Regions from separate parts of the Metabacillus indicus genome, predicted to be linked through region 1. Evidence: a T-box and tRNA genes for the amino acid it is inferred to sense, from the RefSeq annotation. Region 1 holds a T-box; the other regions hold tRNA genes.
What was found. The T-box of region 1 lies ahead of alaS (alanine--tRNA ligase). A T-box ahead of a tRNA ligase gene usually reads a tRNA of that ligase, here a tRNA-Ala.
Positions count from the first base shown of each region.

Region 1 (8,043 bases):
ATGGGGCAGCAAAAAGCGAAAATGCATCCATATAAAATGAAGTTGCGGAAATATAGGGGAGCAAAAAGAAAATTGTATACCTATAAAAAGGAACTTCGTAAGTATAGGATATCCAGTGGAGCGAAAGGGAACGGGTACGAGTACGAGCTCCCATCCCTCCCAGCGGTAATCTTGTGACTGTAGTCCAAGAGAACGGGTATAATCAAACGGCCATAATACAATAAGCACTCATTCTTCTTTCCCGCCCATGAATAATTCCCCCCTCCATCACCAAACTAAAGACGAGGAGGGGATGCAACTTGAGAGAACGATATGTCAAATGGCTGCTTAGAATCGCGATATTCCTTCTGATCCTGCTTTCTGTTTTCATTTTTTTAAAGCTGAGAGTTTTATGGGATCCTTTTTTTATGATGTTCAAGGCCGTTCTGATCCCTTTTTTAATTGCAGGCTTTATTACATACTTGCTGCATCCGGTCATTGAAAAGCTCCACTCTACAGGTGTTCCGCGGACACTTTCCATCCTGATCATCTACACCCTGTTCTTTGGCGGTGTCGGCTACGGCCTCTATAAAGGCATTCCGGTGATGATTATTCAGCTGAAGGAATTATCGGCCAGTTTCCCTGTGCTTGAACAAAAATACCAGGGCTGGCTTGAGATGGTTCACACCCAGACGGACCGGTTCCCTGATGAAATACACACAAGGATTGAAGAGGGATTTCAGAATATTGAAGCCTGGTTTTCCTACTGGATTGATAAAATTTTGAGCAGTCTGGGCAAGGCTGTTGATTACGTCCTGGTTCTCGCGCTGATTCCCTTTCTGGTTTTTTATATGCTGAAGGATTATGAGCAGCTGAAAAAAGCTGCCTGGTATTTGACTCCTAAAAGATGGAGGGCGGAGGCTTCCGTATTTGTCAGAGATGTGGATCAGTCGCTTGGAAGCTATATAAGAGGACAGCTGCTCGTCTGTGTGATTATTGGACTTCTTGCGTTTGTTTCTCTTTGGTTTTTTGATATTAAGTATCCGCTCGTTATCGGAATTCTGATTGGTGTTACGAATGTCATCCCGTATTTTGGGCCTGTCATCGGAGCCATTCCGGCTGTCATTATTGCTGCATCGATGTCTGTAAACACCGTCTTGATTGTTGCGGCCATTATTTTCACGCTGCAGTTTATTGAAGGGAACATTCTCGGTCCGCTGATCGTCGGGAGAAGCCTTCACATGCATCCGATTGTGATTATGCTTGCTTTGCTTGCCGGCGGTGAAATAGCCGGCATCGTCGGGCTGATTTTGGCTGTTCCCGTGCTTGCGGTGCTGAAAGTCACACTCATGCATCTCATGCAGCTGAGAAGACAGCATTGACAATGGGTTGGCGTTAAACTATAATTCAGCGTATAAAGCGCAAATAGGAAAACGATGAAGGAACGAGTATGTTTCAGACCATCTGACAAGAGAGGGGCTTGTACGCTGAGAGAGCTCTGAGATGAAGGGAAACAGAAGGCTATTCCGGAGTGCAGGCAAACCCTGCCGGTGAAACCACGTTACGGTTTTAATGAAGTGATGGACTATTATGTCTATAATCAGGGTGGTACCGCGAGCAATCTCTCGTCCCTGTGAAAATCAAGCGTGATTTTCACAGAGGCGGGAGTTTTTTATTTGCAGACATTTAAAAGGAGGAACAAAGATGAAAACACTAACCTCAGCGCAAGTACGCCAAATGTTCTTGGACTTCTTTAAAGAAAAAGGGCATGCAGTGGAACCAAGTGCATCTCTCGTGCCGCATGAAGATCCGTCTCTTTTATGGATCAACAGCGGGGTTGCTACATTAAAAAAATACTTTGATGGCCGGGTGATTCCTGCAAATCCGAGAATTTGCAACGCCCAGAAATCAATCCGCACAAATGACATTGAAAACGTCGGAAAAACGGCTCGTCATCATACGTTTTTTGAAATGCTCGGCAACTTTTCCATCGGCGACTACTTCAAAGTAGAGGCGATTGAATGGGCTTGGGAATTTCTTACGGACAAGAACTGGATCGGTTTTGACCCTGAGAAGCTTTCGGTTACAATTCATCCGGAAGATGATGAAGCGTTCCTGATCTGGAAAGACAAAATCGGTGTTCCGGAAGAGCGTATTATCCGCTTGGAGGGCAACTTCTGGGATATCGGAGAAGGCCCGAGCGGACCGAATACAGAGATTTTCTACGATAGAGGAGAATCATACGGAAATGACCCGCAGGACCCTGAGCTTTATCCTGGCGGTGAAAATGAGCGCTATCTTGAAGTGTGGAACCTGGTGTTCTCTGAGTTCAACCATAATTCAGACGGAACGTATACTCCGCTGCCTAAGAAAAACATTGATACAGGCATGGGCCTTGAGCGGATGGTTTCGGTCATTCAGGATGTGCCGACTAACTTCGATACAGATCTGTTCATGCCGATCATTGGTGCAACAGAAAACGCATCTGGCGAAAAATACCGCGTGGATGCTGAGAAAGATGAAGCCTTCAAAGTGATTGCCGATCATATCCGGACAGTGACATTCGCAGTCGGTGACGGAGCGCTTCCTTCTAACGAAGGCCGCGGCTATGTACTTAGACGCCTTCTCCGCCGTGCTGTGAGGTATGCTAAAAAGCTCTCCATCAACCGCCCGTTCATGTATGAACTCGTTCCGGTTGTCGGAGAAATTATGGTTGATTTTTATCCGGAAGTGCAGGCGAAAACAGAATTTATCCAAAAGGTGATCAAAAACGAAGAAGAACGTTTCCATGAAACACTGAATGACGGCCTGGCAATTCTATCAGAAGTGGTCAAAGTCCAAAAAGCTAAAGGCAGCTCAGTCATTCCTGGTGCGGATGTATTCCGTCTCTACGATACGTACGGATTCCCTGTTGAATTAACAGAGGAATATGCACAGGAAGAGCAGATGGAAATCGACCATGAAGGCTTCAAAAGAGAGATGGAAGGCCAGCGCGAGCGGGCACGTGCTGCAAGGCAGGATGTTGATTCCATGCAGGTTCAGGGCGGAGTGCTCGGAGAAATTAAAGCAGACAGCACGTTTGTCGGCTACAGCAGCCTTACAGCAAAAGCTTCTGTTTCCGTTCTTTTGAAAAACGGCGAGATCATCAGTGAAGCGCATGAAGGAGAAGAAGTTCAGCTGATTCTGAATGAAACGCCGTTTTATGCAGAGAGCGGCGGACAGATTGCAGATGAGGGCACAATTGAAAGTGAAGCTGTTAAGCTTCAGGTCAAGCATGTCCAAAAAGCTCCAAACGGCCAGAACCTTCATACGGCCATTGTTGTTAGCGGGACAGTGAAAACAAATGACGAGGTAACAGCTTCTGTTGATGAAAAAACACGCAGTGCCGTTATTAAAAATCATACAGCGACACATCTTTTGCACCAGGCTCTTAAAGATGTCCTTGGAGGACATGTCAATCAGGCAGGCTCTCTTGTAACAGGAGAAAGACTCCGCTTTGACTTCTCTCATTTCGGTCAGGTGCAGCCTGAGGAACTTGAGCAAATTGAACAGATCGTCAATGAACAGATCTGGAAAAGCATCGGAGTGAATATTGAGCTTAAGCCGATTGCTGAAGCGAAAGAAATGGGTGCAATGGCTCTGTTCGGCGAGAAATACGGAGATATTGTCCGTGTCGTTCAAGTCGGCGATTACAGCCTTGAGCTTTGCGGAGGCTGCCATGTTGACAATACAGCGTCCATCGGCATGTTTAAACTTGTGGCTGAATCAGGAATTGGCGCCGGAACCCGAAGAATTGAAGCTGTAACAGGACAAGGCGCATACCAGCTTGTTAAAGATCAGCTTTCTATCCTTTCAGACGTTGCAGGTAAACTTAAATCAAGCCCGAAAGATGCTGCAAACCGTGTTGACGCCCTGCTTTTAGAAGTTCGTTCTCTTCAAAGGGAGAATGAATCATTGACAGCAAAACTGGGTAACGTAGAAGCTGGAAGCTTACTGAGCCAGGCTGCGGAAATTGACGGAGTCACTCTGCTTGCAAGCAAGGTAAGTGCAAAAGACATGAACAGCCTGCGTTCTATGGTGGATGAGCTGAAGCAGAAACTTGGATCAGCGGTTGTCATTCTGGGTGCGGCCCATGACGGGAAAGTCAGTCTTGCAGCTGGTGTTACAGGCGATTTAGTCAAGAAAGGCTATCATTCCGGCAAACTGATCAAAGAAGTAGCGGCACGCTGCGGCGGAAGCGGCGGCGGACGTCCGGATATGGCTCAGGCAGGCGGAAAAGAACCTGAAAAGCTTGAAAGCGCTCTGGAATATGCTTCAGAATGGATGAAAACTGTCTGATTTTTCTTCCTGCAAGGGAAATCCGTTTTATAATTTCCATACTTAGTGTAGAATGGTAATAAGAATGGACAAGCAGATTCAAACAGCGAATCTGGGAAAGAGGTGCGTGTGATGAGTTCCTTTGACAAAACAATGAAGTTTAATTTTTCTGAGGAAGCAGTGGAGACGAACGTAAATGAAGTGCTGTTCACTGTTTATGATGCCTTAAAGGAAAAAGGGTATAACCCGATCAATCAGATCGTCGGCTACCTTCTCTCCGGAGATCCTGCTTATATCCCGCGGCATCGCGATGCAAGAAATTTAATCCGCAAGCTTGAGCGCGACGAACTCATTGAGGAATTGGTCAAATCGTACTTACACCATCATAGAGAGGATTAATATGCGAATTATCGGGCTTGACTATGGCTCCAAAACAATCGGAGTCGCTGTCAGCGATGAACTTGGCTGGACAGCACAGGGAATCGAGACAATCAAGATTGATGAAACAGCAGGGAATTTTGGACTTCCCAGGCTGACTCAGATTGTAAATGAGCATCATGCAGAGAAATTTGTCCTCGGTTTTCCAAAGAACATGAATGGAACGGTCGGACCAAGGGGAGAAGCAAGCCAGAGGTTTGCATCAAAGCTTGAGAAAACCTTCGGCATCCCGGTCATCCTCTGGGATGAACGATTATCCACGATGGCTGCAGAACGTGTTCTGCTCTCAGCGGATGTCAGCAGAAAAAAGAGAAAAAAGGTAATTGATAAAATGGCTGCCGTCATGATCCTTCAGGGCTATCTTGACAGCCTGAACTAACAGGCAGCAAACTATAGATGAGGTGACTTACATGGAACACGGAGAAAAACAAATTACAGTAGTAGACGAAAACGGCAACGAGCAGCTTTGCGAAATTCTTTTCACTTTCGCTTCGGAGGAGTTCGGAAAGTCTTACGTTCTTTACTATCCGCTTGGCGAACAGGATGACGAGGAAGAAATCGAAATTCATGCATCCAGCTTCGAGCCTACTGCAGACGGCGTTGACGGGGAACTTGCTCCGATCGAAACAGAAGAAGAGTGGGATCTTGTAGAAGAAATGCTGAATACATTTCTTGACAACGAAGAGGAAGAAAACTAAATCGTCAGATAAAAAGTAAACCGTCATTTGACGGTTTATTTTTTTTGCTTTTTAAACCGTATTAAGGGAACACTCTTGACAAAGAAGAACTTGAAATTCTCTGTTTGTGCGGGATGGAACAGGCGCTCCCGTAAAAATGTGGTGGAATTTGGCGAAAAAATGGTCATTATGTAGTATAATCATGATGATGAAAGGGGGAGCTCGTCCATAATGTCAGAGGGAGATTCGAACAAACATACATTGCAGCACAAACTCCTGGAAAAACAGCAGGAAGCAAGAGTCATCCGGAAGATTGTCCTGATTGTTGTCGCTGTGCTGCTTATAGCTATGACAGGGCTGATCGGCGGAGGCTATTTATATATCAAATCCGCGCTGGAGCCGGCTGATGAAACAGATAAAAAAGCAGTGAATGTAACGATACCTATAGGTTCATCTGTCTCATCCATTGCGGCTATTCTGGAAGAAGAAAAGATTATTAAAGATAAACGGGTTTTCAAATACTATGTGAAATTTAAAAACGAATCAGGTTTTCAGGCGGGTGACTATAAACTTACCCCATCGATGGAACTTGAAGACATTATCGCAAGCCTCAAATCAGGCCGGGTCATAACAGATGTTGTGTTTCAGATTCCCGTACCTGAAGGCATTCAGCTTACACAAATTGCAGCACAGGTTGCCAAGCATTCCGGCTACCCTGAAAAAGAAGTGCTGAACAGAATGAACAGCAAAGAATTTATTTCGGCTATGCAGAAAAAATACCCGGAAACCGTGACAAAAGAAATCTACGGCCAGGATATTAAGTACCCGCTTGAAGGCTATTTTTATCCTGCAACTTATCCGTTTTATGAGGAAAAGCCTCCGCTTGATCTGATTTTAGAGGAAATGATCAAGAAAACAGATGAAGTGGTCAAGCCTTATGCAGACCAGCTGGAAGAAAAAAACATGCCGGTTCACAGATTTTTGACGATGGCATCTCTCATCGAAGAAGAAGCAACACAGTCAGCTGACAGGCAAAAGATTTCAAGTGTTTTTTATAACCGCATCAGCAAAAAAATGCCGCTTCAGACCGATCCTACCGTTCTTTATGCACTTGGAGAGCACAAAGACCGCGTGTATTACAAAGATCTAGAAGTAGAATCAGCCTATAATACGTACAAAGTACAGGGCCTTCCGCCGGGACCGATTGCAAATCCGGGAAGCCAGTCGCTTAAGGCGGCAATTGAGCCTGCCAAGACGGACTATCTCTACTTCCTCGCAACGAAAAAAGGCGAAGTGATTTTCACAAAAACACTTGCAGAACATAACAAAGCAAAAGCTGAACACATCACGAATAAATAAGAAACAGGGGAAGGCGAAAAAATTCGCATTCCCTTTTCTATTGTGGTAAAATATATCGAGTTGCAAAGACAGAGATAAACAAAACGATAAATACAGCCAAGAGTTCTTCGGTAGAACTCTTATTTTCATGAGATAAGATAGACCTGAACGCCCGCCAGTGCGGCGTTTAAAGGAGAAGACAATGGAAAACGATACAATTTTAACATATATAGAAAGCCTTCTTCCCGAGCAGGATGAATCCATCAGAAAGATGGAGGAATATGCAGAACAAAACGTCGTTCCGATTATGGAAAAGACAGGGATCGAAGTTCTGATCAGTCTCCTTGTGCTGAAACAGCCAAGAAAAATACTGGAAATCGGCACAGCCATCGGCTACTCTGCCATCCGCATGTGCAGAGCGCTGCCGCAAGCGGAGATTGTGACGGCTGAGCGAAATGCAGAACGCTACAAACAGGCATCCCAGAATATCACGGAGAACGGACTCAGTGACAGAATAACCGCTCTCCACGGCGACGCCCTCCAGCTGAAAGAGCAGATTGAAGAAAAAGGACCGTATGACGTGATTTTCATTGATGCCGCTAAGGGGCAGTATATGAGATTTTTTGAAATGTATGAGCCGATGCTCTCTGAAGGCGGCTGCATCATAACGGACAACGTCCTGTTTAAAGGACTTGTTGCGAATGAAGAGGAGGACATGTCGTTTCACCGGAGACGGCGTGCGCTGCTCAGGAAAATCCGCAGCTATAATGAATGGCTGATGTCAAATCCTTCCTATCACACAGCGATTTTTCCTGTCGGAGACGGAATGGCCGTAAGTATAAAACGAGGTGAACAAGATGAATAAACCGGAATTAATTGTCACACCAACCAAGATGGAAGATATAATCCCCCTTGCAGATGCAGGAGCCACTGCTTTTGTTCTCGGAGAACAGCGCTTCGGGCTCAGACTTGCAGGTGAGTTCAACCGTGACCAAATGAGAGAGGCGACCGCCATTGCCCACTCGAAAAATGTAAAAGTGTACGCCGCTATGAATGCGATTTTTCATAACGAAAAGGTAGAAGAGCTTTATGACTATCTTCGTTTTCTGAAAGAAATCAACGTGGATGCTGTTTTATTTGGAGATCCAGCCGTTCTCATGGCGGCAAGAGAAGCTGCTCCTGAGCTTCCTCTTCACTGGAATACGGAAACGACGGCTACAAACTGGTATACATGCAATTATTGGGGAAGAAAAGGCGCAAAACGGGCAGTTCTTGCACGTGAGTTAAGCATGGA
Region 1 covers NZ_CP176757.1:2,883,623-2,891,665, reverse strand. Annotated here, with positions in the region: gene ACK1LH_RS14900 (AI-2E family transporter) at 300-1,361, shown strand; T-box leader at 1,407-1,615, shown strand; gene alaS (alanine--tRNA ligase) at 1,684-4,317, shown strand; gene ACK1LH_RS14890 (IreB family regulatory phosphoprotein) at 4,429-4,695, shown strand; gene ruvX (Holliday junction resolvase RuvX) at 4,697-5,113, shown strand; gene ACK1LH_RS14880 (DUF1292 domain-containing protein) at 5,145-5,432, shown strand; gene mltG (endolytic transglycosylase MltG) at 5,643-6,770, shown strand; gene ACK1LH_RS14870 (O-methyltransferase) at 6,952-7,614, shown strand; gene ACK1LH_RS14865 (peptidase U32 family protein) at 7,607-8,043, shown strand, end outside.

Region 2 (8,043 bases), 1.3 Mb from region 1:
AAGCCCATGCTGCTTTTCTACGGTATGGCCCAGCTCATAAAAGCCTGCATCCTGACAAAAGATCCGGAATACCCTGCCGCATCATCCGTTCTTGCACACGGAGTATCTTCACGCAAACGCAAAAAACAGCACTACCGTTTTCTGCAGGACGAAGTGAAAATACAGAGGAACGGCCTGTTTGCACATGCGGCCTTTCACCTCTACAGCCTTCAGCACGTGGAGAATGACAAGTACTCCATGCACGAGCTTTTGCAAAGAGTGCCTGAACTCTGTGACCTATTTAAAATGCATAAACAAAAAGACGTACATATCGCAATTGGGGTGGACGATCAACACATTCATCTTCCGAAAGATGCGGCAGCATCCTACCACATGACACCGGATAGGATGCTTGACTATTTGCATCATCACTTTCAGCTTGATAAAGCCGGTGAGACTAGTGACGTTATGTCATTGCTTCTGCCAGAGTCTTTTAACGCTTTCAGCAGCCCGCCCTTTTTATATAACCAGCAGACGTGCACGTACAGTCTGCCGGCATCGCTGAATGATCTGGGAGGTCTGCCTGAGTTTCTTGCGCACTATCTCCTGCTGTACAATCTCAGCATGATCTCAAGATATGAAACAGAGTGGTGGTACGAACTGATGCTCAGCCATTCCCAGGATGACTATGTCTTCATAGTCCGATTCCTTGAAGCCACAAAGGATAAAATACCCCAGATGGCGCTGAGCTTTTTGCATCAGATGAGGGAGCAGAGGATGCAGGGGTAGGATCCAAGCTGTTTGCTTACCCTCCGATATCGTTTTTCGGTTTTGGAGGGTAGGATTCGGGCGGTTTCTTACCCTCGGATATCGTTTTTCGGTTTGGGAGGGTACGATTCGAGCGTTTGCTTACCCTCCGGTATCGTTTTACGGTTTAGGAGGGTACGATTCGGACGTTTGCTTACCCTCGGATATCGTTTTACAGTTTTGGAGGGTACGGTTCGAGCGTTTGCTTACCCTGACAAATCGAATTACAGTCTTGCAGGGTACGATTCAGCTATCTATTATCCTCATTTTGAACAACAAAAAAAGACAGCATCTCTGCTGTCCTCTTTTCTGCGTGCCTGGCAACGTCCTACTCTCACAGGGGGAAACCCCCAACTACCATCGGCGCTAAAGAGCTTAACTTCCGTGTTCGGCATGGGAACGGGTGTGACCTCTTTGCCATCATCACCAGACAATATGCATTTTTGTTGAAAGAGTTATTCTTTCAAAACTGAGTAACGTTTGATAACAAGATTCACGTGCAATTCACGCTTAGTTAGACTGTGGTTAAGTCCTCGAACGATTAGTATCTGTCAGCTCCACACGTCACCGCGCTTCCACCTCAGACCTATCAACCTGATCATCTTTCAGGGTTCTTACTCACAAATGTGATGGGAAATCTCATCTTGAGGGGGGCTTCATGCTTAGATGCTTTCAGCACTTATCCCTTCCGCACATAGCTACCCAGCGATGCCTTTGGCAAGACAACTGGTACACCAGCGGTGCGTCCATCCCGGTCCTCTCGTACTAAGGACAGCTCCTCTCAAATTTCCTGCGCCCACGACGGATAGGGACCGAACTGTCTCACGACGTTCTGAACCCAGCTCGCGTACCGCTTTAATGGGCGAACAGCCCAACCCTTGGGACCGACTACAGCCCCAGGATGCGATGAGCCGACATCGAGGTGCCAAACCTCCCCGTCGATGTGGACTCTTGGGGGAGATAAGCCTGTTATCCCCGGGGTAGCTTTTATCCGTTGAGCGATGGCCCTTCCATGCGGAACCACCGGATCACTAAGCCCGACTTTCGTCCCTGCTCGACTTGTAGGTCTCGCAGTCAAGCTCCCTTGTGCCTTTACACTCTGCGAATGATTTCCAACCATTCTGAGGGAACCTTTGGGCGCCTCCGTTACATTTTAGGAGGCGACCGCCCCAGTCAAACTGCCCGCCTGACACTGTCTCCCAGCCCGGTAAGGGCTGCGGGTTAGAATTTCAATACAGCAAGGGTAGTATCCCACCAATGCCTCCACCGAAGCTTGCGCTCCGGCTTCCAAGGCTCCTACCTATCCTGTACAAGCTGTACCAAAATTCAATATCAGGCTGCAGTAAAGCTCCACGGGGTCTTTCCGTCCTGTCGCGGGTAACCTGCATCTTCACAGGTACTATAATTTCACCGAGTCTCTCGTTGAGACAGTGCCCAGATCGTTACGCCTTTCGTGCGGGTCGGAACTTACCCGACAAGGAATTTCGCTACCTTAGGACCGTTATAGTTACGGCCGCCGTTTACTGGGGCTTCGGTTCAAAGCTTCGCTTGCGCTAACCTCTCCCCTTAACCTTCCAGCACCGGGCAGGCGTCAGCCCCTATACTTCGCCTTGCGGCTTCGCAGAGACCTGTGTTTTTGCTAAACAGTCGCCTGGGCCTATTCACTGCGGCTTTTCAGGGCTATTCACCCTAAAAAGCACCCCTTCTCCCGAAGTTACGGGGTCATTTTGCCGAGTTCCTTAACGAGAGTTCTCTCGCTCACCTTAGGATTCTCTCCTCGCCTACCTGTGTCGGTTTGCGGTACGGGCACCTCTCACCTCGCTAGAGGCTTTTCTTGGCAGTGTGGAATCAGGAACTTCGGTACTAAATTTCCCTCGCCATCACAGCTCAGCCTTATATGGGAAGCGGATTTGCCTACTTCCCGGCCTAACTGCTTGGACGCGCATATCCAACAGCGCGCTTGCCCTATCCTCCTGCGTCCCCCCATTGCTCAAATGGTGAGGAGGTGGTACAGGAATATCAACCTGTTGTCCATCGCCTACGCCTTTCGGCCTCGGCTTAGGTCCCGACTAACCCTGAGCGGACGAGCCTTCCTCAGGAAACCTTAGGCATTCGGTGGAGGGGATTCTCACCCCTCTTTCGCTACTCATACCGGCATTCTCACTTCTAAGCGCTCCACCAGTCCTTCCGGTCTGGCTTCGACGCCCTTAGAACGCTCTCCTACCACTGTTCGTAAGAACAGTCCGCAGCTTCGGTGATACGTTTAGCCCCGGTACATTTTCGGCGCAGAGTCACTCGACCAGTGAGCTATTACGCACTCTTTAAATGGTGGCTGCTTCTAAGCCAACATCCTGGTTGTCTAAGCAACTCCACATCCTTTTCCACTTAACGTATACTTTGGGACCTTAGCTGGCGGTCTGGGCTGTTTCCCTCTTGACTACGGATCTTATCACTCGCAGTCTGACTCCCGAGGAGCAAGTCTTTGGCATTCGGAGTTTGACTGAATTCGGTAACCCGATGAGGGCCCCTAGTCCAATCAGTGCTCTACCTCCAAGACTCTCATACTCGAGGCTAGCCCTAAAGCTATTTCGGAGAGAACCAGCTATCTCCAAGTTCGATTGGAATTTCTCCGCTACCCACACCTCATCCCCGCACTTTTCAACGTGCGTGGGTTCGGGCCTCCATTCAGTGTTACCTGAACTTCACCCTGGACATGGGTAGATCACCTGGTTTCGGGTCTACGACCACGTACTAATTCGCCCTATTCAGACTCGCTTTCGCTGCGGCTCCGTCTCATCAACTTAACCTTGCACGGGATCGTAACTCGCCGGTTCATTCTACAAAAGGCACGCCATCACCCGTTAACGGGCTCTGACTACTTGTAAGCACACGGTTTCAGGATCTTTTCACTCCCCTTCCGGGGTGCTTTTCACCTTTCCCTCACGGTACTGGTTCACTATCGGTCACTAGGTAGTATTTAGCCTTGGGAGATGGTCCTCCCGGATTCCGACGGGATTTCACGTGTCCCGCCGTACTCAGGATCCACTCTGGAGGGAACGAAGTTTCGACTACAGGGTTTTTACCTTCTATGACAGGCCTTTCCAGGCCGCTTCATCTACCCCGTTCCTTTGTAACTCCGTATAGAGTGTCCTACAACCCCAAGAGGCAAGCCTCTTGGTTTGGGCTGATTCCGTTTCGCTCGCCGCTACTTGGGAAATCGCATTTGCTTTCTCTTCCTCCGGGTACTTAGATGTTTCAGTTCCCCGGGTCTGCCTTCAGTACCCTATGTATTCAGGTAAAGATACTGTTCCATTACGAACAGTGGGTTTCCCCATTCGGAAATCTCTGGATCAAAGCTTACTTACAGCTCCCCAAAGCATATCGGTGTTAGTCCCGTCCTTCATCGGCTCCTAGTGCCAAGGCATCCACCGTGCGCCCTTCATAACTTAACCAAAATTGGTCAATCGTTTGTTTAGACTGTAAAGTCTAAGAAAATCACTATGGTAAGCGTAAATCTCAGTGAATTACTTGTTATCAATTACGTTATCCAGTTTTCAAAGAACAACTTTCTAGGTGGAGCCTAGCGGGATCGAACCGCTGACCTCCTGCGTGCAAGGCAGGCGCTCTCCCAGCTGAGCTAAGGCCCCGTATTAAAGAGATGGTGGGCCTAAATGGACTCGAACCATCGACCTCACGCTTATCAGGCGTGCGCTCTAACCAGCTGAGCTATAGGCCCATCTCATATAAGGATAAAAGAGACGATTGCGACGAACAAAAAAGCACGCGCATGACGTTCTCGCTTACTTGTAAAGTAAACTTCCTATTTAAATGGAGAACAAAGTTCTCTCAAAACTAAACAAAAACCAAAAGCGACCTCATATCCTTAGAAAGGAGGTGATCCAGCCGCACCTTCCGATACGGCTACCTTGTTACGACTTCACCCCAATCATCTACCCCACCTTAGGCGGCTGGCTCCTTGCGGTTACCCCACCGACTTCGGGTGTTGCAAACTCTCGTGGTGTGACGGGCGGTGTGTACAAGGCCCGGGAACGTATTCACCGCGGCATGCTGATCCGCGATTACTAGCGATTCCAGCTTCATGCAGGCGAGTTGCAGCCTGCAATCCGAACTGAGAATGGTTTTATGGGATTGGCTAAACCTCGCGGTCTCGCAGCCCTTTGTACCATCCATTGTAGCACGTGTGTAGCCCAGGTCATAAGGGGCATGATGATTTGACGTCATCCCCACCTTCCTCCGGTTTGTCACCGGCAGTCACCTTAGAGTGCCCAACTGAATGCTGGCAACTAAGATCAAGGGTTGCGCTCGTTGCGGGACTTAACCCAACATCTCACGACACGAGCTGACGACAACCATGCACCACCTGTCACTTTGTCCCCCGAAGGGGAACCTTCTATCTCTAGAAGTGGCAAAGGATGTCAAGACCTGGTAAGGTTCTTCGCGTTGCTTCGAATTAAACCACATGCTCCACCGCTTGTGCGGGCCCCCGTCAATTCCTTTGAGTTTCAGTCTTGCGACCGTACTCCCCAGGCGGAGTGCTTAATGCGTTAGCTGCAGCACTAAAGGGCGGAAACCCTCTAACACTTAGCACTCATCGTTTACGGCGTGGACTACCAGGGTATCTAATCCTGTTCGCTCCCCACGCTTTCGCGCCTCAGCGTCAGTTACAGACCAGAGAGTCGCCTTCGCCACTGGTGTTCCTCCACATCTCTACGCATTTCACCGCTACACGTGGAATTCCACTCTCCTCTTCTGCACTCAAGTTTCCCAGTTTCCAATGACCCTCCCCGGTTGAGCCGGGGGCTTTCACATCAGACTTAAGAAACCGCCTGCGCGCGCTTTACGCCCAATAATTCCGGACAACGCTTGCCACCTACGTATTACCGCGGCTGCTGGCACGTAGTTAGCCGTGGCTTTCTGGTCAGGTACCGTCAAGGTGCCGGCAGTTACTCCGGCACTTGTTCTTCCCTGACAACAGAGTTTTACGATCCGAAAACCTTCATCACTCACGCGGCGTTGCTCCGTCAGACTTTCGTCCATTGCGGAAGATTCCCTACTGCTGCCTCCCGTAGGAGTCTGGGCCGTGTCTCAGTCCCAGTGTGGCCGATCACCCTCTCAGGTCGGCTACGCATCGTCGCCTTGGTGAGCCATTACCTCACCAACTAGCTAATGCGCCGCGGGCCCATCTGTAAGTGACAGCCGAAACCGTCTTTGAATGTCAAACCATGCGGTTTGACATAGTATCCGGTATTAGCTCCGGTTTCCCGGAGTTATCCCAGTCTTACAGGCAGGTTGCCCACGTGTTACTCACCCGTCCGCCGCTGACCTCCGAAGAGGTCCGCTCGACTTGCATGTATTAGGCACGCCGCCAGCGTTCGTCCTGAGCCAGGATCAAACTCTCCGAAGAAAATTTGTGACTCATAAATGTTGCTGACTTAAAAATTTAAAACGTTTGGTACGCTTTTGGTTTTGTTTAGTTTTCAAAGAACTTTTGATGTCGTTTCATCTCGAAGCGACCTAATCAGTATATCACTCTAAAGCCCATTAAGTCAATAACATTTTGAAAATGTTTTTTTGCTAAACTCGCTTATGTAGTGGCTTTCTTACTGACTTTTAGAATTATATCAGCATTCTTTTAAATAAGCAATAAAAAAAGAGCAAAAAGTTGCTCTTATAATATTTCCTCTATATATAGCTGTCTATATTCTTTCAGAGCAATCATTTCCCCGCTGTCCTGAAGCTTCACAAGAGGTCTTGCAGGCTGCTGGTCTTCTATAAAGACAATTTCTGCTGTTCGCCCGTCAGACAGCCTGATGAATGTTCCGCTGCTGAATGTCAGCAGCCCTTTTCTCAATGCTTTAAGAGCTGAAAGGTCAAATCTACCAAACTCATCTTCCATCAGCTGCTCAAGAACGAGAAATGGAGACTGCCGGTGCCTGTAAGGCCTGGTGCTGACCATGGCCTGATAGGCGTGGGCGAGTGCTGCAATTTTACCGTAAGGATGAAGCTGATCTCCTTTAGTGCCGAGGGGATACCCGCTCCCGTCCATTCGTTCATGATGCTGCAGGACGCCGATCTTGACAGCTTCTTTTAAAGATACAATGTTTTTAAGCATTTTATAGCTGTGCACAGGATGCTGTTTGATTTCGTCAAATTCCTTTGCCGTCAGAGCTCTTTTCTTCTGAATAAACCCCTGATCAAGCTTTGTCAGACCGCAGTCGCAAAGAAGTCCTGTCATTGCAATCTGAATCACGTCGCCGTGCGGGAAGCCTGAAGATTTGGCGAGGCTTGCGCTTAGGAGCGCCGCTGATACAGATTGATGGTAGAGATAGTCTTCTTCTCCTGTATATCCGGTTGTTTTAAACACTTCTGACGGGTGCTGCAGGATATGTTCCACAGCAGGAATCAGAAGATTTCTAACCTTTGAGATGTCAACTGAAGCACCTGAATGCCAGTCCGCATACAGTTTTTTAAAGCCCTGAACAGCAGCATGATAGACCGCCCCAAACGGTGTAACAGACTTGTCAGCCGGAACGTTTTTGTCCTGCTCGGTCTCACTGAATGATTCTATATCTACTGTTTCTATTAAAAACGCATGCAAAACATCGATAAGTTCCCGTTTAAGTACAGTATGTTTCCGCATAAGCGGTTTACCCGATGCTGAAAGAACATCCTTCAGCAAGATGTTCCCCTCATTTATCTGATTGATATGGACCCTCACATGAATCCCTCCCAACCTGATTATAACCCAATATTTTAGAAGGATATGGATTTATTGAATAAAAAAGGCAGAAAAAAAGTACAGCTTCCGCTGTACTTTTCCCGCTTATTCTTCAGTGCCTGATGGATCTTCCGGCGGTGCTTCAGTTTCAGAATCCTGAATCTGTTCTTCTGTCAAATCCTCTTCAGGTTCCAGTTCTTCTTTTTCCACTACCGCTACTGTTGCAACGTGTTCTTCGCCGCCAAGCTTAATCAGCTTGACGCCCTGTGTGTTTCGTCCCGTTGTCGAAATGCTGTCAATTGCCATCCGGATCAGAACGCCGCTTGCTGTAATCAGCATCAGGTCCTCTTCTCCTGTTGAAGGCTTAACAGATATGACAGTACCGTTCTTTTCGGTTACATTACATGTTTTAATCCCTTTTCCGCCACGGCTTTGCACGCGGTATTCAGCTGCAGGCGTCCGCTTGCCGAATCCGTTTCGCGTGACAGTCAGAACGTCTGCGTCCTCTTCCAGGATCT
Region 2 covers NZ_CP176757.1:10,851-18,893, reverse strand. Annotated here, with positions in the region: gene ACK1LH_RS00080 (YaaC family protein) at 1-768, shown strand, start outside; rRNA gene rrf (5S ribosomal RNA) at 1,102-1,217, opposite strand; rRNA gene ACK1LH_RS00070 (23S ribosomal RNA) at 1,308-4,238, opposite strand; tRNA gene ACK1LH_RS00065 (tRNA-Ala) at 4,361-4,433, opposite strand; tRNA gene ACK1LH_RS00060 (tRNA-Ile) at 4,446-4,522, opposite strand; rRNA gene ACK1LH_RS00055 (16S ribosomal RNA) at 4,674-6,211, opposite strand; gene ACK1LH_RS00050 (HD-GYP domain-containing protein) at 6,476-7,525, opposite strand; gene gyrA (DNA gyrase subunit A) at 7,631-8,043, opposite strand, start outside.
Region 2: it has a tRNA-Ala gene. The T-box ahead of alaS (alanine--tRNA ligase) is inferred to sense a tRNA for this amino acid. The anticodon was not compared.

Region 3 (8,043 bases), 1.3 Mb from region 1:
TGAAGAGGTACTTGAAAGAGTGACGGCCGATGATCAATTTGTCAGCCTGTCAAAAGAAATTCAGACTGATGCCATCTACCATGCGATTGATGTGCTGAACAAGAGCCAGCAGGAAATGAAATGGACAAACCATCCGCGCATCTTCCTTGAGGTTGCCATTGTGAAACTGTCAGAGTTTGAGGGCAAAGTCAGAGCGGGCAGCGAAGGCGGGGGCGGCGATTACAGCGAGCTTCAGGCCATGGTGAAGAAATTGTCCGGGGAGCTTGAACTCCTGAAAAAGCAGGGTGTGACGCAAGTCGGGCAGCAGCAGGCGCAGCAGGGAGAACAAAAAGCATCTAAAACAATCCGCGGAGGATATAAAGTCCCTTCAGGACGGATTCAGGAAATCCTGAAAGATGCTACGAAGCCAAATCTTGCTGCTATTAAGGGCAAATGGGGAGAACTCCTTGAAGAGCTCCGTAGACAAAATAAAGTATCCCATGCAGCGCTTCTGACAGACAGTGAACCTGTCGCAGCATCAGAGACTGCATTTGTGCTAAAATTCAAATATGAAATCCACTGCAAGATGGTGGCGGACGATAATAACGGTGTCCGCAGCAATATGGAAGCCATTTTGCTTTCCCTTACAGGACGGAACTTGGAAATGGTTGGCGTTCCTGAGCAGGAATGGGGTAAAATAAGAGAGGATTACATACGTGATCAGCGTCAGAATGATGACGGCAATACCCCTGATGAAAACGAGGACCCGCTGATCGCCGAGGCGAAAAAATTAGTGGGTGCAGACCTCATTGAAATAAAAGACTGATTTGGAGGAGATTATTAATGAACCGTGGCGGAATGGGAAACATGCAGAAAATGATGAAACAAATGCAGAAAATGCAGAAGGACATGGCAAAAGCACAGGAAGAGCTTGTAGCAAAAACAATTGAAGGATCTGCAGGCGGCGGGATGGTCACTGTGACAATCAACGGCAACAAAGAAGTCACTGATGTAGTCATCAAGCCGGAAGTTGTTGACCCGGATGATATCGAAATGCTTCAGGACCTTGTGCTTGCAGCTACTAACGATGCACTCAAAAAAATGGATGATCTGACGAACGAAACAATGGGTAAATTCACTAAAGGCATGAATTTGCCAGGCATGTTCTAGGAGGAATGGGATGCATTATCCAGAGCCTATATCAAAGCTGATTGACAGCTTTATGAAATTGCCAGGAATCGGCCCCAAAACGGCGGTTCGCCTGGCTTTTTTCGTCCTGAACATGAAGGAAGACGTCGTTTTGGATTTTGCAAAAGCGCTTGTTAACGCAAAAAGGAATCTGACGTACTGCTCTGTATGCGGACATATCACAGATCAGGACCCTTGCTACATTTGTGAGGATCAAAGAAGAGATAAATCTGTGATCTGTGTCGTGCAGGACCCGAAAGATGTCATTGCCATGGAAAAAATGAAAGAGTACACGGGCCTTTATCATGTCCTTCAAGGAGCCATTTCTCCAATGGACGGAATTGGGCCGGAGGATATTAAAATTCCTGAACTGCTTAAACGGCTGCAGGATGATTCTGTCCAGGAAATCATTCTCGCGACAAACCCCAACATTGAGGGAGAAGCGACAGCTATGTATATCTCAAGGCTTCTGAAGCCTGCAGGGATTAAAATGACGAGAATCGCACACGGTCTTCCTGTAGGAGGAGACCTGGAATACGCCGATGAAGTGACACTCTCTAAAGCGCTTGAAGGCAGACGCGAGCTTTAGAACAGGGGGAAGGGGGATTTTTCAATGTTTTTTCGCAGAAAAGGCTGGCTAAGAAAAGAATATGATCAGCTGCTTATTGACGACCTCCTCCATATGAAAAGTGAATGGAATCACAGAAAGCAGCTTGTTGATAAAAGCGTGGAGCCCTCGCCGGAAATCCTTTATGAGCTGAAGGTTTCCCAGTCCAAATACTTCTTCTTATTAAGAGAAGCCAAGAAAAGAAATATCACCATCGGAAAGAAATAGCTTGTTCTATTTTTACCGTCCTTTCATAGATATGTAGAAAGTAACGATGAAAGTGAGTGGTGGAATGGAACCTGTATATGTTTTTTCCATTCTTGGAGGCATCATCGTCCTGCTCCTTGTGGCAGGCGCCCCGATGAAATCGATGAGGTGGATCGGGCAGATGATGGCTAAAGTTGTTGTAGGCGCATTGTTTCTATTTTTTATTAATGCATTCGGTACAAGCATTGACCTGCACATTCCTATTAACTGGACAACAGCAGCCATCTCGGGCTTGCTAGGATTGCCTGGAGTGGCGGCGCTTATCGTAATCAAAATGGTGATCTTAACGTAGAACGGGCAATATAAACTGCCTGTTCTATTTTTTTTGTTGACACCCCGATGACACGATGGTATATTAATAAACGTCGCTGATGACATTAACAAAAACTTCTTCAAAAAAGTTATTGACTTAATAGGACATCGCGTGATATATTAAAGAGGTCGCTTCAAGACGATGCGACATCAAAAGTTCTTTGAAAACTAAACAAAACCAAAAGCGTACCAAACGTTTTAAATTTTTTAAGTCAGCAACATTTATGAGTCACAAATTTTCTTCGGAGAGTTTGATCCTGGCTCAGGACGAACGCTGGCGGCGTGCCTAATACATGCAAGTCGAGCGGACCTCTTCGGAGGTCAGCGGCGGACGGGTGAGTAACACGTGGGCAACCTGCCTGTAAGACTGGGATAACTCCGGGAAACCGGAGCTAATACCGGATACTATGTCAAACCGCATGGTTTGACATTCAAAGACGGTTTCGGCTGTCACTTACAGATGGGCCCGCGGCGCATTAGCTAGTTGGTGAGGTAATGGCTCACCAAGGCGACGATGCGTAGCCGACCTGAGAGGGTGATCGGCCACACTGGGACTGAGACACGGCCCAGACTCCTACGGGAGGCAGCAGTAGGGAATCTTCCGCAATGGACGAAAGTCTGACGGAGCAACGCCGCGTGAGTGATGAAGGTTTTCGGATCGTAAAACTCTGTTGTCAGGGAAGAACAAGTGCCGGAGTAACTGCCGGCGCCTTGACGGTACCTGACCAGAAAGCCACGGCTAACTACGTGCCAGCAGCCGCGGTAATACGTAGGTGGCAAGCGTTGTCCGGAATTATTGGGCGTAAAGCGCGCGCAGGCGGTTTCTTAAGTCTGATGTGAAAGCCCCCGGCTCAACCGGGGAGGGTCATTGGAAACTGGGAAACTTGAGTGCAGAAGAGGAGAGTGGAATTCCACGTGTAGCGGTGAAATGCGTAGAGATGTGGAGGAACACCAGTGGCGAAGGCGACTCTCTGGTCTGTAACTGACGCTGAGGCGCGAAAGCGTGGGGAGCGAACAGGATTAGATACCCTGGTAGTCCACGCCGTAAACGATGAGTGCTAAGTGTTAGAGGGTTTCCGCCCTTTAGTGCTGCAGCTAACGCATTAAGCACTCCGCCTGGGGAGTACGGTCGCAAGACTGAAACTCAAAGGAATTGACGGGGGCCCGCACAAGCGGTGGAGCATGTGGTTTAATTCGAAGCAACGCGAAGAACCTTACCAGGTCTTGACATCCTTTGCCACTTCTAGAGATAGAAGGTTCCCCTTCGGGGGACAAAGTGACAGGTGGTGCATGGTTGTCGTCAGCTCGTGTCGTGAGATGTTGGGTTAAGTCCCGCAACGAGCGCAACCCTTGATCTTAGTTGCCAGCATTCAGTTGGGCACTCTAAGGTGACTGCCGGTGACAAACCGGAGGAAGGTGGGGATGACGTCAAATCATCATGCCCCTTATGACCTGGGCTACACACGTGCTACAATGGATGGTACAAAGGGCTGCGAGACCGCGAGGTTTAGCCAATCCCATAAAACCATTCTCAGTTCGGATTGCAGGCTGCAACTCGCCTGCATGAAGCTGGAATCGCTAGTAATCGCGGATCAGCATGCCGCGGTGAATACGTTCCCGGGCCTTGTACACACCGCCCGTCACACCACGAGAGTTTGCAACACCCGAAGTCGGTGGGGTAACCGCAAGGAGCCAGCCGCCTAAGGTGGGGTAGATGATTGGGGTGAAGTCGTAACAAGGTAGCCGTATCGGAAGGTGCGGCTGGATCACCTCCTTTCTAAGGATATGAGGTCGCTTTTGGTTTTTGTTTAGTTTTGAGAGAACTTTGTTCTCCATTTAAATAGGAAGTTTACTTTACAAGTAAGCGAGAACGTCATGCGCGTGCTTTTTTGTTCGTCGCAATCGTCTCTTTTATCCTTATATGAGATGGGCCTATAGCTCAGCTGGTTAGAGCGCACGCCTGATAAGCGTGAGGTCGATGGTTCGAGTCCATTTAGGCCCACCATCTCTTTAATACGGGGCCTTAGCTCAGCTGGGAGAGCGCCTGCCTTGCACGCAGGAGGTCAGCGGTTCGATCCCGCTAGGCTCCACCTAGAAAGTTGTTCTTTGAAAACTGGATAACGTAATTGATAACAAGTAATTCACTGAGATTTACGCTTACCATAGTGATTTTCTTAGACTTTACAGTCTAAACAAACGATTGACCAATTTTGGTTAAGTTATGAAGGGCGCACGGTGGATGCCTTGGCACTAGGAGCCGATGAAGGACGGGACTAACACCGATATGCTTTGGGGAGCTGTAAGTAAGCTTTGATCCAGAGATTTCCGAATGGGGAAACCCACTGTTCGTAATGGAACAGTATCTTTACCTGAATACATAGGGTACTGAAGGCAGACCCGGGGAACTGAAACATCTAAGTACCCGGAGGAAGAGAAAGCAAATGCGATTTCCCAAGTAGCGGCGAGCGAAACGGAATCAGCCCAAACCAAGAGGCTTGCCTCTTGGGGTTGTAGGACACTCTATACGGAGTTACAAAGGAACGGGGTAGATGAAGCGGCCTGGAAAGGCCTGTCATAGAAGGTAAAAACCCTGTAGTCGAAACTTCGTTCCCTCCAGAGTGGATCCTGAGTACGGCGGGACACGTGAAATCCCGTCGGAATCCGGGAGGACCATCTCCCAAGGCTAAATACTACCTAGTGACCGATAGTGAACCAGTACCGTGAGGGAAAGGTGAAAAGCACCCCGGAAGGGGAGTGAAAAGATCCTGAAACCGTGTGCTTACAAGTAGTCAGAGCCCGTTAACGGGTGATGGCGTGCCTTTTGTAGAATGAACCGGCGAGTTACGATCCCGTGCAAGGTTAAGTTGATGAGACGGAGCCGCAGCGAAAGCGAGTCTGAATAGGGCGAATTAGTACGTGGTCGTAGACCCGAAACCAGGTGATCTACCCATGTCCAGGGTGAAGTTCAGGTAACACTGAATGGAGGCCCGAACCCACGCACGTTGAAAAGTGCGGGGATGAGGTGTGGGTAGCGGAGAAATTCCAATCGAACTTGGAGATAGCTGGTTCTCTCCGAAATAGCTTTAGGGCTAGCCTCGAGTATGAGAGTCTTGGAGGTAGAGCACTGATTGGACTAGGGGCCCTCATCGGGTTACCGAATTCAGTCAAACTCCGAATGCCAAAGACTTGCTCCTCGGGAGTCAGACTGCGAGTGATAAGATCCGTAGTCAAGAGGGAAACAGCCCAGACCGCCAGCTAAGGTCCCAAAGTATACGTTAAGTGGAAAAGGATGTGGAGTTGCTTAGACAACCAGGATGTTGGCTTAGAAGCAGCCACCATTTAAAGAGTGCGTAATAGCTCACTGGTCGAGTGACTCTGCGCCGAAAATGTACCGGGGCTAAACGTATCACCGAAGCTGCGGACTGTTCTTACGAACAGTGGTAGGAGAGCGTTCTAAGGGCGTCGAAGCCAGACCGGAAGGACTGGTGGAGCGCTTAGAAGTGAGAATGCCGGTATGAGTAGCGAAAGAGGGGTGAGAATCCCCTCCACCGAATGCCTAAGGTTTCCTGAGGAAGGCTCGTCCGCTCAGGGTTAGTCGGGACCTAAGCCGAGGCCGAAAGGCGTAGGCGATGGACAACAGGTTGATATTCCTGTACCACCTCCTCACCATTTGAGCAATGGGGGGACGCAGGAGGATAGGGCAAGCGCGCTGTTGGATATGCGCGTCCAAGCAGTTAGGCCGGGAAGTAGGCAAATCCGCTTCCCATATAAGGCTGAGCTGTGATGGCGAGGGAAATTTAGTACCGAAGTTCCTGATTCCACACTGCCAAGAAAAGCCTCTAGCGAGGTGAGAGGTGCCCGTACCGCAAACCGACACAGGTAGGCGAGGAGAGAATCCTAAGGTGAGCGAGAGAACTCTCGTTAAGGAACTCGGCAAAATGACCCCGTAACTTCGGGAGAAGGGGTGCTTTTTAGGGTGAATAGCCCTGAAAAGCCGCAGTGAATAGGCCCAGGCGACTGTTTAGCAAAAACACAGGTCTCTGCGAAGCCGCAAGGCGAAGTATAGGGGCTGACGCCTGCCCGGTGCTGGAAGGTTAAGGGGAGAGGTTAGCGCAAGCGAAGCTTTGAACCGAAGCCCCAGTAAACGGCGGCCGTAACTATAACGGTCCTAAGGTAGCGAAATTCCTTGTCGGGTAAGTTCCGACCCGCACGAAAGGCGTAACGATCTGGGCACTGTCTCAACGAGAGACTCGGTGAAATTATAGTACCTGTGAAGATGCAGGTTACCCGCGACAGGACGGAAAGACCCCGTGGAGCTTTACTGCAGCCTGATATTGAATTTTGGTACAGCTTGTACAGGATAGGTAGGAGCCTTGGAAGCCGGAGCGCAAGCTTCGGTGGAGGCATTGGTGGGATACTACCCTTGCTGTATTGAAATTCTAACCCGCAGCCCTTACCGGGCTGGGAGACAGTGTCAGGCGGGCAGTTTGACTGGGGCGGTCGCCTCCTAAAATGTAACGGAGGCGCCCAAAGGTTCCCTCAGAATGGTTGGAAATCATTCGCAGAGTGTAAAGGCACAAGGGAGCTTGACTGCGAGACCTACAAGTCGAGCAGGGACGAAAGTCGGGCTTAGTGATCCGGTGGTTCCGCATGGAAGGGCCATCGCTCAACGGATAAAAGCTACCCCGGGGATAACAGGCTTATCTCCCCCAAGAGTCCACATCGACGGGGAGGTTTGGCACCTCGATGTCGGCTCATCGCATCCTGGGGCTGTAGTCGGTCCCAAGGGTTGGGCTGTTCGCCCATTAAAGCGGTACGCGAGCTGGGTTCAGAACGTCGTGAGACAGTTCGGTCCCTATCCGTCGTGGGCGCAGGAAATTTGAGAGGAGCTGTCCTTAGTACGAGAGGACCGGGATGGACGCACCGCTGGTGTACCAGTTGTCTTGCCAAAGGCATCGCTGGGTAGCTATGTGCGGAAGGGATAAGTGCTGAAAGCATCTAAGCATGAAGCCCCCCTCAAGATGAGATTTCCCATCACATTTGTGAGTAAGAACCCTGAAAGATGATCAGGTTGATAGGTCTGAGGTGGAAGCGCGGTGACGTGTGGAGCTGACAGATACTAATCGTTCGAGGACTTAACCACAGTCTAACTAAGCGTAAGTTGCACGTGAATCTTGTTATCAAACGTTACTCAGTTTTGAAAGAATAACTTCTTTCAACCAATTGCATATTGTCTGGTGATGATGGCAAAGAGGTCACACCCGTTCCCATGCCGAACACGGAAGTTAAGCTCTTTAGCGCCGATGGTAGTTGGGGGTTTCCCCCTGTGAGAGTAGGACGTTGCCAGGCACGCAGAAAAAAAGGACAGCAGAGATGCTGTTCTTTTTTGTTGTTCTGAAGGAATGCAGGATTAATTAGTGCAAACAAATGGGGAATCGTACCCTGTGAAACTGTAAAACGATATCAGAGGGTAAGCAAAAGCTCGAATCGTACCCTCCAAAACCGAAAAACGATATCAGAGGGTAAGCAAACGCCCGAATCGTACCCTCCCAAACTGTAAATCGATATCAGAGGGTAAGCAAAAGCCTGAATCGTACCCTCTAAAACCGTAAATCGATAACGGAGGGTAAGCAAAAGCCAAAATGAATGCAAGTAGACCCTGCATGATCTATAAAAAATGAACGCCTCTC
Region 3 covers NZ_CP176757.1:36,284-44,326, forward strand. Annotated here, with positions in the region: gene dnaX (DNA polymerase III subunit gamma/tau) at 1-805, shown strand, start outside; gene ACK1LH_RS00175 (YbaB/EbfC family nucleoid-associated protein) at 823-1,149, shown strand; gene recR (recombination mediator RecR) at 1,160-1,756, shown strand; gene ACK1LH_RS00185 (YaaL family protein) at 1,781-2,002, shown strand; gene ACK1LH_RS00190 (pro-sigmaK processing inhibitor BofA family protein) at 2,067-2,333, shown strand; rRNA gene ACK1LH_RS00195 (16S ribosomal RNA) at 2,593-4,130, shown strand; tRNA gene ACK1LH_RS00200 (tRNA-Ile) at 4,282-4,358, shown strand; tRNA gene ACK1LH_RS00205 (tRNA-Ala) at 4,371-4,443, shown strand; rRNA gene ACK1LH_RS00210 (23S ribosomal RNA) at 4,566-7,496, shown strand; rRNA gene rrf (5S ribosomal RNA) at 7,587-7,702, shown strand.
Region 3: it has a tRNA-Ala gene. The T-box ahead of alaS (alanine--tRNA ligase) is inferred to sense a tRNA for this amino acid. The anticodon was not compared.